DNA from 4 places in the Pseudoalteromonas sp. T1lg76 genome. Region 4 is predicted to be linked to each of the others. Evidence: predicted binding sites of a transcription regulator. Region 4 holds the regulator's gene; each other region holds the start of a gene.
The links. Region 4 encodes sigma-54, which starts transcription at its own class of promoters, with help from an activator protein. Its sites were predicted from a motif close to GTTGGCACGNNNNTNGNNT; they were not measured.

Region 1 (3,214 bases), on a different contig from region 4:
TAGACCCAAGTAAGTCAATACCTGGCCAACTTTACCGTTGCGTGTTTTACCGTCAGCACCGATAACAGTGACTTGCTGGTTCACTTTAACGGTACCGCGCTTGATACGACCAACACCGATTACGCCTACGTATGAGTTGTAATCAAGCTGAGAGATCTGCATCTGCAATGGACCTTCAGGATCGGCATCCGGCGCTTCAACTTCGTTAACGATCGCTTGGAACATAGGTTCCATGTTGTCTGAAGGCTCATCTAAATCTAATGTTGCCCAACCGTTGATAGCTGACGCGTAGATTACTTTGAAGTCTAGCTGTTCGTCAGTTGCACCCAGGTTATCGAATAGATCGAATACTTGGTCCATAACCCAATCAGGACGAGCACCTGGCTTGTCGATTTTGTTGATAACAACGATTGGCTTCAAACCCTGTGCGAATGCCTTTTGCGTAACGAAACGCGTTTGCGGCATAGGACCTTCTTGAGCATCTACAAGAAGAAGTACTGAATCAGCCATCGATAGAACGCGCTCTACTTCACCACCGAAATCGGCGTGTCCTGGAGTATCTACGATGTTGATGTGGTAATCGTTCCAGTTGATTGCCGTATTTTTAGCTAAGATGGTAATTCCACGCTCTTTTTCAATGTCGTTAGAATCCATCACTCGCTCTTCGTTACCACCGCGAGTTTGCAGTGTGCCCGATTGCTCAAGCAATTTATCAACCAGAGTCGTTTTACCATGGTCAACGTGCGCGATGATCGCGATATTTCTTAACTTTTCGATGCTCATATATCTACTTAAGAGGCAAGCCTCATTGTTCCTAGAGGATCCACGCTCGGCAAACAACTACCTGCGTTGGGTTTAAAAGGGCGCGTATTATCCCTTATAACGTCACTAGATGAAAGTTTATCCAACATTATTTTTCTGTGACTGTGACCTAATTGTCATAACGCACCGTTAGTGTGGATAAAAATCAACCACAGAAAAATCTTAGCAGGTATTTTTCAGCTAACCTATTGCACCTTGCACAAGGTAAGCGCTTTAATCTAAAGCAAGCCTTGAGCGAGCCGTAAACCATGGCTTAAAAAAGGGCAAAACAAATGCACCAAAGCAATGCAGGTGCGCACCAAAAGGGTGCATAATAGCTTTGTTGAAATAACACGTTTAATTAAAACCCTTTACAAACATACATTTAAATAGTTGGCACGATTTAAGCTTATGAGTGCACAATTGCAGTAACATGCAGCACACAAAATATTCCTAGTTGGAGGACACATGTCACATACGGTTTTAACTTTTATTAAAGAAAATGACGTTAAGTTCGTAGATTTACGCTTTACCGATACCAAGGGTAAAGAGCAGCACCTTTCTATCCCACATCACCAAGCAAACGAAGACTTCTTCGAAGAAGGTAAGATGTTCGATGGTTCTTCAATCGCTGGCTGGAAAGGCATTAATGAATCTGACATGGTACTTCTACCAGACGTAAACAGCGCCAAGCTTGACCCGTTTGCTGAAGAAACCACACTGATTGTACGTTGTGACGTAGTTGAGCCTTCAACACTACAAGGTTATGAGCGTGATCCTCGCTCTGTTGCTAAGCGCGCCGAAGAGTACATGCGCTCTACTGGTATCGCCGACACAGTTCTATTCGGTCCAGAGCCTGAGTTCTTCCTATTTGACGATGTTAAGTACAAAACCGATATGTCTGGTTCTATGTACAAGATCGATGCCGAAGAAGCGTCTTGGAACTCAGACCGCGACTATGAAGGCGGTAACACTGGCCACCGTCCTGGCGTAAAAGGCGGTTACTTCCCGGTTGCGCCTGTTGATTCATCACAGGATTGGCGTAGTGCAACCTGCTTGGTACTAGAAGAGCTAGGCCATGTAGTAGAAGCACACCACCACGAAGTAGCCACTGCCGGTCAAAACGAGATTGCCACTCGCTTTAATACCATGGTTACCAAAGCAGATGAAATCCAAGAGATGAAGTATGTTATCCACAACATGGCTCACCTTTATGGTAAAACGGCTACCTTTATGCCTAAGCCTCTAGTTGGCGACAACGGCTCAGGTATGCACTGTCACCAATCACTAGCTAAAGATGGCAAGAACCTTTTCGCTGGTGACAAGTACGGCGGTCTTTCAGAAGACGCGCTTTACTACATTGGTGGTATCATCAAGCACGCTAAAGCGATCAATGCCTTCACCAACCCGGCAACTAACTCTTACAAGCGTCTAGTTCCTGGCTTCGAAGCACCGGTAATGCTTGCTTACTCGGCACGTAACCGCTCTGCATCAATCCGTATTCCAGTGGTTCCTTCAGAGAAAGGTCGTCGTATCGAAGTACGCTTCCCTGACCCTGCGGCTAACCCATACCTAGCGTTTGCAGCTCAGCTTATGGCTGGTCTTGACGGCATTAAGAACAAGATCCACCCTGGCGATGCCATGGACAAGGATCTATATGACCTACCTGCGGAAGAAGCGGCTGAAATCCCAACTGTTGCTTCTTCACTAGACGAAGCCCTTGCTTGTCTTGATGCAGACCGTGAGTTCTTAACTCAAGGTGGCGTATTCACTAATGACCTAATCGACGCTTATATCGCGCTGAAGGCCAAAGAAGTTGAAAAGCTAAACATGACAACTCACCCAGTTGAGTTCGAAATGTACTACAGCGTATAAAACAGATAATGACAATTTAGTTATATCATGTGTGTTCTCAAAGCCTGCTCTGCGGGCTTTTTTTATGGAAAAAATACAACCTTTGGACTAAAGTTAATACCTAGCCAGTAACTTGGCTTATTTTGCTAACTATAAGAATAACAACCATAAATAGGATTTCACGTGAACACAAGGCTGTATATTTTAAGTATGGTCGTGCTGCTAACTATTTTTAGTACAGCATGGGCCGCACCGAGCAAAGACATCTACGTGTACAAGGATGAGAATGGCGTATTGGTATTTTCTGACACCCCGCGCAAGGGAGCAGAAAAAGTCACCCTTAACGCTCCGGTAATGAATATGCCCAGCATCGACACCAGTGTTCTCGATGAAGTCGATGATGAACTGGAGCAAGTCAAATTTAGCATAACTATCACCTCACCGACGCAAGAAGAAACCATTCGCGATAACACCGGCTCAGTGCATATCAGTGGGCAGGTGAAACCAAGATTTTTACAAGGACATAGCGTACAGCTGTTTATGGACGGCCAAGCCTATG
Region 2 (3,214 bases), on a different contig from region 4:
CGTTCACCATAGAAGAAACCGGCACCATAGAATAAGCCAATAGCCACTACCGAGGCGCAGAATAAAGCCAACAGGTTTTTATCACCTTCTTGCTTAAACACAGGAAGAATCGCTCGCAACATCAGTACCAGCCAAAAGACTATGCCGGTAAATTTACCTATCTGCCATAAGCGGCCCAGATCAACAAACTCATAACCCTGATGCCCTAACCAGAAGTTTAAATGCGCAGGCATAATTTGTGCGATAGCCAGGTAGTTACCAACAAATGAGCCAACGACAACGACCACTAAGGCCCAGAATAAGATATCTACCCCCAGCTTTTGGTATTTGGGGTCACGCCCACCATTGATAATGGGAGCGAGGAAAAGACCGGCAGCCAAAAACCCGGTTGCTATCCAAAACAGTGCTGCTTGAATATGCCATGTACGCACTAGGCTGTATGGGAACCATTGTGATGTTTCAATGCCATAAAAGCCCTGCCCTTCGACCGTGTAGTGCGCCGTAAAGCCACCCAGTAAGACCTGGAAAGTAAATAAGGACACCACCAGAAATAGATACTTACCCAAAGCTTTTTGCGATGCTGTTAGGGAAAATGATGCTATGGGGTCTTGCTTAGGCGGAGTCGGTGCTTCTTCATCTTTATGCAGGAAGGACCAGGCCCAAACGAGCGCACCAACACCGGCGATCAGCAAGATAACGCTAACAATCGACCACACCAGGTTTTCCGCAGTGGGTTCATTATCGATCAGCGGCTCATGAGGCCAGTTATTGGTATAAGTAGACGAACCATCGGGGCGCTCTGTGGCCGCAGCCCAAGCCGTCCAAAAGAAGAACTCGGTGAGTTTTTCGCGACGCTCTGCACTGGGCAAAGTGTTTTCTTTCATCGCATAATGTTTACGGGTTTGCTGTAATAACGGGTCGCCACCGAACAGCGCATGGTAATAAGCCGCCGTTTGCTCAATGGCAGCCAGGCGACGGGAAGACAGAGTGACCGTACCCGTATTTTGATCATAGGTATTGGTCCTGTACTCTTTTTTAAGTGCCCAGAGTAAAGGCTGTTGTAGCTCTTCAGACAGGTCATCAAAGCTTACTCCATGCGCCTCTTGAGCAGCAATATCCAGCCACTGGACGAGTTCACGATGCAGCCAATCGGCGGTCCAATCTGGCGCCTGATAGGCACCATGCCCCCAAATTGAGCCGAGTTGCATCCCCCCAACCGACTGCCAGGCCGTCTGCCCATCTAAAATCGCATCCTTAGAGGTGTAAACCTGACCATCCTGACTAACAAACTGCTCGGCAATAGGCGGCGCAACACGATAAACCTCACGACCAAAATAGCCGAGAATGGCGAAAGTAACGGCGAGCACCCCAAGCAGCGTCCACCACAGTTTTTTATATTCTCTCATCGTCTTTCTTCCTTAAACCCTAGTGAATAAGGTCTTGTTTTCAAAGTTAATTCGGTTAGCGAATAAAAGAGCTGCAACCCTGGGTATAGGGTCGACGGGCCAACTCAGATAAGCTTCCAACGGAACCTCAATAACATGCATTCAAAATGAATCTTAAGGAAGTTTACACATTACAACCAAAGATGTAAAATAAATACATGTTTAAATATCATCAAAGGCGCTTTGACGCTAAGGTCTTTCGTTAATGAATATCACCCGCTTTACCGATTATTCGCTGCGCACCCTGATCTATGCAGCCTTGCATCAGGACGAGACGGTCACCATACAGGCGGTGGCCGATAAGTATCAGATCTCCAAAAACCACCTGATGAAGGTGGTACAGGTGCTGAGTAATAAGGATTACCTCACTGCCACCCGAGGTAAAAATGGCGGTATTCGCCTAAGCCGCGAGCCGGCGCAAATCAATATAGGCGAACTGGTGCGCCTGCATGAGCAGGACTCGACCCTGGTAGAGTGTTTTGGTGCAGATAATCACTGCGTGATCTCTCCCGCCTGCCAGCTTAAGGGGATTTTGGCGCAGGCCATGGAGTGTTTTTTTGCCCATTTAGATAATTTCACCCTGGCCGATTTGGTGAATTCGAACACGGATTCAGAGCTCAAACAGTTACTACAGATAAGCGAACCATCTAAATTTTGAGATAACAAAGAGAGGATGTCATGGCCGTGTTACTACCCAGTGGACAAATTGCAGAACCCGATGAAAAGGCCCGTGGTTGGGCCTTTATGCGCTTAGCGTTTCGACCTCTATTTTGGCTTGGCGCCCTGTTTGGCATGCTCAGCATAATCACCTGGAGCCTTACCTATACGGGTCACCTAGCGTTTTCACCTTATGGCGGCGGCTATTTCTGGCATACCCATGAAATGCTGTTTGGCTTTGCCGTGGCCATTATGTCGGGCTTTTTATTGACCGCGGTGCAGAATTGGACCGGAGTGCCCAGCATTAAGGGCAAGCCCTTGGCAGCCCTGGTGTTACTCTGGTTAAGTGCGCGAATACTGATGGCCCTGCCCGGTTCATGGGTTCCCAGTGCCCTAGTGATTGCCGTGGATATCGCCTTTCTACCCGCCGCGGCACTGTGTTTTGCCTTACCCATTATCAAGGCTCAGCTAGTGCGCAACCTGTTTTTTGTGCCCCTGTTACTAATGATGGCGGCTCTTAACCTGTTAATGCACTTATCCCAGCTTCAGTGGGTAGCGCTTAACTTTATTACCCTCAGCCATACCATGGTGTTAATGGTGGCCTTGGTAATGGTAATTATCGGTGGTCGGGTATTCCCCATGTTTACCGCTAATGGCACACAAACTCCAAAAGTAGACAATATCCTGTGGCTGGATAAGGCCTCTATCATCTCGGTATTGGTGTGCGCTTTGCTGACCCTGGTCAACAGCGAACAAGGTATTGCACTGCAAGCTATGGCCTTTATCGCTGCGGCCTTGATTAACTTTGCGCGCGCCTGGCGCTGGCGCATCTGGGTTACCTTTGGGACCGCCTTAGTATGGCCGCTGCATCTCAGCTACTGGGCCATTTGTATTGGCCTGTTGATGCTGGGGCTGATGAGAATGGAAGTATTAAGCAACCCTTCCTTGGCCTATCATGCCATTACCGTTGGCGGCATGGGATTAATGATATTGGCTATGATATCTCGGGTGTGTCTCGGTCATACCGGACGCATGATCAAGGTAGGCTGGGTGATCAATAGCGCCTTTATCGCCCTGTTTAGCGCCTTTGTGATCCGGGTGTTTGCGCCCCT
Region 3 (3,214 bases), on a different contig from region 4:
ACCGACGCGCTTGTAGTAGGTATAGTGCAAGGTGGCGACTGCATCGCCGTTGTCATTCCATACCGGCTGAGTGCCGGTTTCGGCACTATAAGAAATGCGCTCGCCGTTAATGCGGGCCTTATGCTCGGTAATGACCTTGCTGTCGATATCGATTTGGCGACCATGAGCCGCGGCATTATGTTGGTCTACCTCGGCCAGCGCCGATGGGGCGATCACCACGGCCAAAGACAGGGCCACGGCTTTTAGATGGGTTGCAAACATGATTTACCTTTTGGTTTTTCTTTTCGCTCCATTAAAGGAGCTTGCATTGGAAACTACAAGTTATTGCGATAAGTGGGGCGTTAGCACCTCGGCGATGCGCTTAGCAAAATCGTTGTTTATTTCAATTCCATGTAAGGCAAGTCGCGTGTCTTTAAGGGCGCAATTCAAGGGGCGCGTGGCGGCATTGTTAGCGGCTGCTACGGGGGCTGGGCTCAAGGTGTTTGCGTCCAGGTCCAAAAGCGGCGCCATGGCTTTGGCCATATCCAGCTTGGTTAAGCGCTCCTGGGCACTGAGGTGATAGATCCCTTCTAGCTCAGAGCCCAAGGTGGTTATGGCGCCAGCCAAGGCATTGGCGATATCTGCGGTGTCGGTGGGAAAGCGCTGACATTCATTATCGAAGTGGGTGACGCCGTTTTGCAGTTGCTCGGCAATGACGGTTACCGCCGACTCACCGAGATAACCAACTTCACCGTAGAGCACGGGAATGCGAATAATGGCCGCGCTCGGGTAGTGCGCTTGCAATAAGGCTTCGCTGCGCGCCTTGGATTGGCCGTAAAGATTTAACGGGTTTACCTCGGCGTCCTCAGCATAGGGCGGGTTGCAGCCATCGAAGACATAATCGGTGCTAATAAAAATCAGCTTGCAATTGAACTGCTCACAGCACTTGGCAATATGCTCGGTGACCGCGCAGTTAAATTGGATGCTCTGCTCGGGGTCATTATCGAACTTGTCCGGATTGCGCTCGGCGGCGCTGTGAATAAAAAAGTCCGGTTGATGCGTTGCGAACAGGGTGCTGATGGCCTCTTTATCAAACAGATCTACTTTGACTATGGGTGCCTGTGCGCGGGAAAAACCCAAACCTGTTACCTGATGAGTGGGGGTTAGGTGCGTAAAAAGGGCACGGCCCAGCAGCCCGGTGGCACCGGAGACGATGATTTTAGCCATAACTTTGCTCTCTAACGGCAGGGGAAAGCGGCAGCCTAACTGTGGTGAAGGGTAAAGTCAAAGTGTCCATTATGGTCTAAAAATGCGTATGTTTACGTTGAAAGTTAACTAGTTAAGCTGACTCGCGGTTGGCGGCGCTCAAGCCTATGGTGTGTTGCTGCCGGCGTTTGAGGCAGGAAAAGCAGCCATGCTTATTCTCATTGCTTCATAGTAAACGGGCTGTGGCCTTGTGCCTTGCACAGCTTTGGCAAAAACCCCCTTTTAACGCACCAAGTTGGTGCGTTTTTTGTGCGCATCAAAAGTTATCTTTTTGTTAATTAAAGAGAAAATATTTTGGCACAAAGATTGATTTTATCTGATGGAAGAATAATAAACCGAATTGCCTACGAGGGGGCCATATGAAAATGATCAGTGCCATCATCAAGCCATTTAAGCTCGATGAAGTGCGAGAAGCGTTAGCAGAGCAGGGAATAGAGGGAATGACGGTAGTGGATGTTAAGGGCTTTGGCCGCCAGCGCGGGCATACCGAACTCTACCGAGGTGCCGAGTATAGGGTGGACTTTATTCCCAAAATTAAAATCGAGATTGCCACGCGTAGCGACAATGTGGAGCGAGTAGTAGAGCTGATCACCCGGGTTGCCAACAGCGGCAAAATAGGCGACGGCAAGATATTTGTTTTCGATCTTGAGCAAATCGTGCGCATCCGAACGGGTGAGCTTGATGAAGAAGCGATTTAGGGGGCGCAGTCATGGAAAACACCATAGTTGAATTACAATTCTCATTGAACACCTTTTACTTTTTGATCTCCGGCGTGCTGGTTATGTGGATGGCGGCGGGCTTTGCCATGCTGGAAGCCGGCTTGGTGCGTTCGAAGAACACCACAGAGATCCTGACCAAGAACGTCGCCCTTTATGCCATTGCCTGTACCATGTTTTTGCTGGTTGGTTACAACATCATGTATGTGGGTAACAGCGAGGGCGGTTTTGTGCCCAGCTTTGGCTCCTTGATTGGCACTCAGGCCAGTGACGCCGATCATGCGCTGGAGTCTGATTTCTTCTTCCAAGTGGTTTTTGTGGCTACGGCCATGTCCATTGTCTCCGGCGCCGTAGCCGAGCGCATGAAACTCTGGGCTTTTTTGATCTTTTGTGTGGTCATGACCGGCCTGCTATATCCCATTGAGGGCTACTGGACCTGGGGTGGCGGTTTTCTGTCGACCATGGGTTTTGTCGACTTTGCCGGTTCGGGCATAGTACATGGCGCCGGTGCCGCTGCAGCCTTGGCTGGGGTCTTGCTGCTGGGGGCGCGTCGTGGCAAATATGGCAAGCATGGTGAAATCTATCCGATTCCCGGTTCTAACCTGCCGCTTGCGACCTTGGGTACCTTTATCCTATGGATGGGCTGGTTTGGTTTTAACGGTGGCTCGCAACTGCTTATCAGTGATGCGGAAAATGCTACCGCGGTGGGCAAAATCATGCTTAACACCAATGCTGCTGCGGCGGCCGGTGCCATTGCTTCCCTACTGGTATGTAAAACCTACTGGGGCAAGGCAGATTTGACCATGGTGCTCAATGGTGCACTGGCGGGTTTGGTGGTGATCACCGCGGATCCGGCGTCGCCATCACCCTTGTTGGCGCTCTTGCTTGGTGCCATAGGTGGCATGGTGGTGGTCTTCAGTATTGTGGTTTTGGATAAGATGCATATCGACGATCCCGTGGGGGCTATTTCGGTGCACGGCGTGTGCGGAGCGCTTGGCCTGATGCTGGTGCCTCTGTCTAATAGTGAGGCCAGTTACACGACTCAGTTTATCGGTATCTTATGTATCTTTGGCTTTGTCTTTGTCGCATCCTCGCTGGTATGGGGAATTTTAAAAAGTACGGTGGGGATCCGCGTGAGTGAGGAAGAAGAGCTCAGTGGCATGGATCAACATGATTGCGGTATCGATGCCTATCCCGAGTTTGTATCGGTACGTTCAAGTTAATCAGCTAGTTATTACTTACAGCGGCGAGTT
Region 4 (3,214 bases):
ATCGCTGAATTCTTGTTCTTCTTTGGGAAGGTTACGAACGTCTATGCTGACGGCAATTTTATCGTAATTGTCGGAAACGCTGCGCACCAGGGCGGGCAATAGGTTGACCGGGATATTATCGACACAATAGTAGCCGAGATCTTCAAGTACATGCAGGGCGACGGATTTACCGGAACCGGAGCGCCCACTGACAATAATCAAATCCATTTATCCACCCCTTGCCGAGCCATATGCTGGCATTAAAGTTAAACACTCGAACTTATCAATCGAACTTCTCAGTCGCACTTTTCAGTCGAATTTTTCAATCGAACTTCCCATGTGGTGCCCTAGGCAACCATTAACTGGTACAGTTCCTGGTCACTGGTGACCGATCTTAGCTGCTTACAGAATTGTTTATCTTTAAGTTTATCAGCAATTTTCGCCAAGGTCTTGAGATGTTGATCGCATTGATCGCCTGGTACAAGCAGCGCCACAAAAATATCAACGGGGCGATTGTCGATGGCGTCAAAATTGATGGCTTCACGGTTGGTGACGATAATGGCCAGGGTATTCTCTATGCCTTCAAGGCGACCGTGTGGAATGGCAACCCCTTTCCCTATGCCAGTGCTGCCAAGCTTTTCACGAGCCAGAAGGGAATCCAGTATAGCTTGCTCACTGAGGTGGGGGATATGTTGGTGTGCTACCTGAGAGAGGTATTCCAACATTCTTTTTTTGCTATTAAAAAGGACCGCAGCCTTGCTGCAGTCCTTGGAAAAAAGTAAATCTAAGCTCATTTTAATGACGAGACAATTTCTCTTTATGTTTGATTACCTGGCGGTCTAATTTGTCAATTAAGCCATCGATCGCCGCGTACATATCCTGATGCTCTGCGGTGGCAAACAGTTCGCCGCCGTTTACATGAAGTGTTGCTTCTGCTTTTTGTGTGAGTTTCTCGATATCAAGAATAACATGCACATTATTAATGTGGTCAAAGTGACGCTCTAATTTGGCAAATTTACTATTTACATAGTTGCGAAGAGAGTCTGTGATTTCTACATGACGACCGGTAAGATTTAATTGCATAAGCATTTTCCTTCTTGTCTAACGTCTATATCAAGCTTTTACGTTGATTTGACGGTGGTATGGCCAACGATTCACGATATTTTGCAATCGTTCGTCGAGCCACTTTGATTCCTTGCTCTGCTAGTATGTCGGTAATCTTGCTATCGCTTAACGGTTTTACAGGATTTTCCGCGGCTACTAGCTTTTTGATCAATGCTCTAATCGCTGTGGATGAGCATTCACCTCCATTCTCGGTATTCACATGGCTGGAGAAAAAGTACTTTAACTCAAAGATCCCACGTGGCGTGTGCATGTATTTTTGTGTGGTAACACGAGAGATTGTTGACTCGTGCATTTCCACCATTTCTGCAACGTCGTTAAGGACCATTGGCTTCATTGCTTCTTCGCCATGTTCAAAGAATGCCTGTTGTTGCTGAACAATGCAATTAGTTACTTTAAGTAAGGTGTCATTGCGTTGCTCCAGGCTCTTTATAAACCATTTTGCCTCTTGCAAGTGAGAGCGAATAAATTGGCTGTCACTTTGTGATTTGCAGTTGCGACCCAGGGATGCGTAGTGATCGTTGACACGTATCTTCGGCATGCTGTCGGGGTTTAATTCCACCTTCCAGCGACCCTTGACCTTCTTCACCGATACATCCGGGATCACATACTCCGACTCTTCGCGCACTATGGTCGCGGCGGGCTTGGGATTCAGGCTGTGTATCAGTGTCATCACCTCTTTCAACTGGGCTTCTTTAAGCTTAGTCTTTTTCATTAAGGTGCGGTAGTCACGGTTACCAAGCAAATCAATATAATTACAAACTACCTCTTTCGTCTCGTTAAGCCAAGGGGTTTGAGGCGAAAATTGCTTGAGCTGGATCAACAAGCACTCTTGTAGTGAGCGGGCGCCAATACCAATGGGATCAAACATTTGAACTCGCTTAAGAACGGCCTCTATTTCGTCGAGTTCAATCTCTTCTTCCAGCTCATCATGGTTGATGCTTTCGAGCAAGTCCTCGGTGCTAACGGTAAGTAAGCCGTTGTCGTCGATGGCTTCGATAATCGCGGTAGCAATGGCTTCATCTATGGCGCTAAACGGGGTGAGGCGTAATTGCCACATCAGGTAATCGTGCAAGGTTTCTGTGGTTTCGCCTTGGTAAATAGACTCGTCATCGGGCATGGGCCCAGATGCAACCGGGGCGGCACTGATGTACTCGTCCCAGGATACATCCATGGGCAGCTCATCGCTGATCGAGTCATTGTTAAGGGCGTCGCTGCTTTCAACTTCGTCCTGATTGCTTGTGCTGTTATTGCTTTGAATGTCGCTATCGCTGTCGGCCGCCGAATTTTTATCGCGTGGCAGGTCACTATCGCCGTAATGCTCTTCTTCGATTTCGAGCAAGGGGTTGGCATCAAGCGCTTCTTGAATTTCTTGTTGGAGATCCAAAGTACTGAGCTGCAACAGGCGGATAGCCTGCTGCAATTGTGGGGTCATTGTTAATTGCTGGCCTAGACGCAGCTGTAATGATTGCCTCATGTACTCTAACAATCCTTTTGTGATTAAAGTCTAAACTGCTCACCTAAATACACATCGCGTACTGTTTGATCTGCTAATACCTGTTGGGGAGTTCCTGATGCGATTAGCTCGCCATGGGAGACGATATAGGCAGTTTCACATACATCTAATGTTTCGCGCACATTGTGATCGGTAATAAGAACGCCAATACCACGGTTGCGGAGGTGTTCAATGATTTTCTTAATATCTAGCACCGAAATAGGGTCAACACCAGCAAAAGGTTCGTCGAGCAGAATAAATTTCGGGTTAGCGGCGAGGGCGCGGGCAATCTCCACACGACGGCGTTCGCCGCCGGACAGGGCCATGCCTAATGACTCACGAATATGCTGAATATTAAATTCGTCCAGCAGACCTTCGAGCTCGCTTTCACGGCCGCTTTTATCCAGGTCCTTACGGGTTTCCAAAATAGCCATCAGGTTCTGATAGACGGTTAATTTACGGAAAATAGAAGACTCTTGCGGCAAATAACCTATGCCTAAACGGGCGCGTGAATGCATGGGCAGCAGGGTGATATCCTGCTCATCGATGCTGATCACACCCTTGTCGCTTGGTACCAGACCCACAATCATATAGAAGGTAGTGGTTTTACCGGCGCCG

Region 1: a site for sigma-54 is predicted at 1,194-1,212, ahead of glnA (glutamate--ammonia ligase). Genes of this name have one in related genera too.
Region 2: a site for sigma-54 is predicted at 1,492-1,510, ahead of C2M35_RS14290 (nitric-oxide reductase large subunit). Genes of this name have one in related genera too.
Region 3: a site for sigma-54 is predicted at 1,539-1,557, ahead of C2M35_RS02410 (P-II family nitrogen regulator). Genes of this name have one in related genera too.

What each region holds. Positions count from the first base shown of each region.
Region 1 is NZ_PQCE01000041.1:11,343-14,556, reverse strand. It holds gene typA (translational GTPase TypA) at 1-783, opposite strand, end outside; gene glnA (glutamate--ammonia ligase) at 1,270-2,676, shown strand; gene C2M35_RS14260 (DUF4124 domain-containing protein) at 2,839-3,214, shown strand, end outside.
Region 2 is NZ_PQCE01000041.1:16,688-19,901, reverse strand. It holds gene C2M35_RS14290 (nitric-oxide reductase large subunit) at 1-1,406, opposite strand, end outside; gene C2M35_RS14285 (Rrf2 family transcriptional regulator) at 1,651-2,103, shown strand; gene C2M35_RS14280 (NnrS family protein) at 2,124-3,214, shown strand, end outside.
Region 3 is NZ_PQCE01000006.1:81,902-85,115, reverse strand. It holds gene C2M35_RS02420 (S10 family peptidase) at 1-261, opposite strand, end outside; gene C2M35_RS02415 (dTDP-4-dehydrorhamnose reductase family protein) at 322-1,206, opposite strand; gene C2M35_RS02410 (P-II family nitrogen regulator) at 1,605-1,943, shown strand; gene C2M35_RS02405 (ammonium transporter) at 1,955-3,184, shown strand.
Region 4 is NZ_PQCE01000034.1:82,325-85,538, forward strand. It holds gene rapZ (RNase adapter RapZ) at 1-207, opposite strand, end outside; gene ptsN (PTS IIA-like nitrogen regulatory protein PtsN) at 327-773, opposite strand; gene hpf (ribosome hibernation promoting factor) at 775-1,062, opposite strand; gene C2M35_RS12830 (RNA polymerase factor sigma-54) at 1,088-2,578, opposite strand; gene lptB (LPS export ABC transporter ATP-binding protein) at 2,602-3,214, opposite strand, start outside.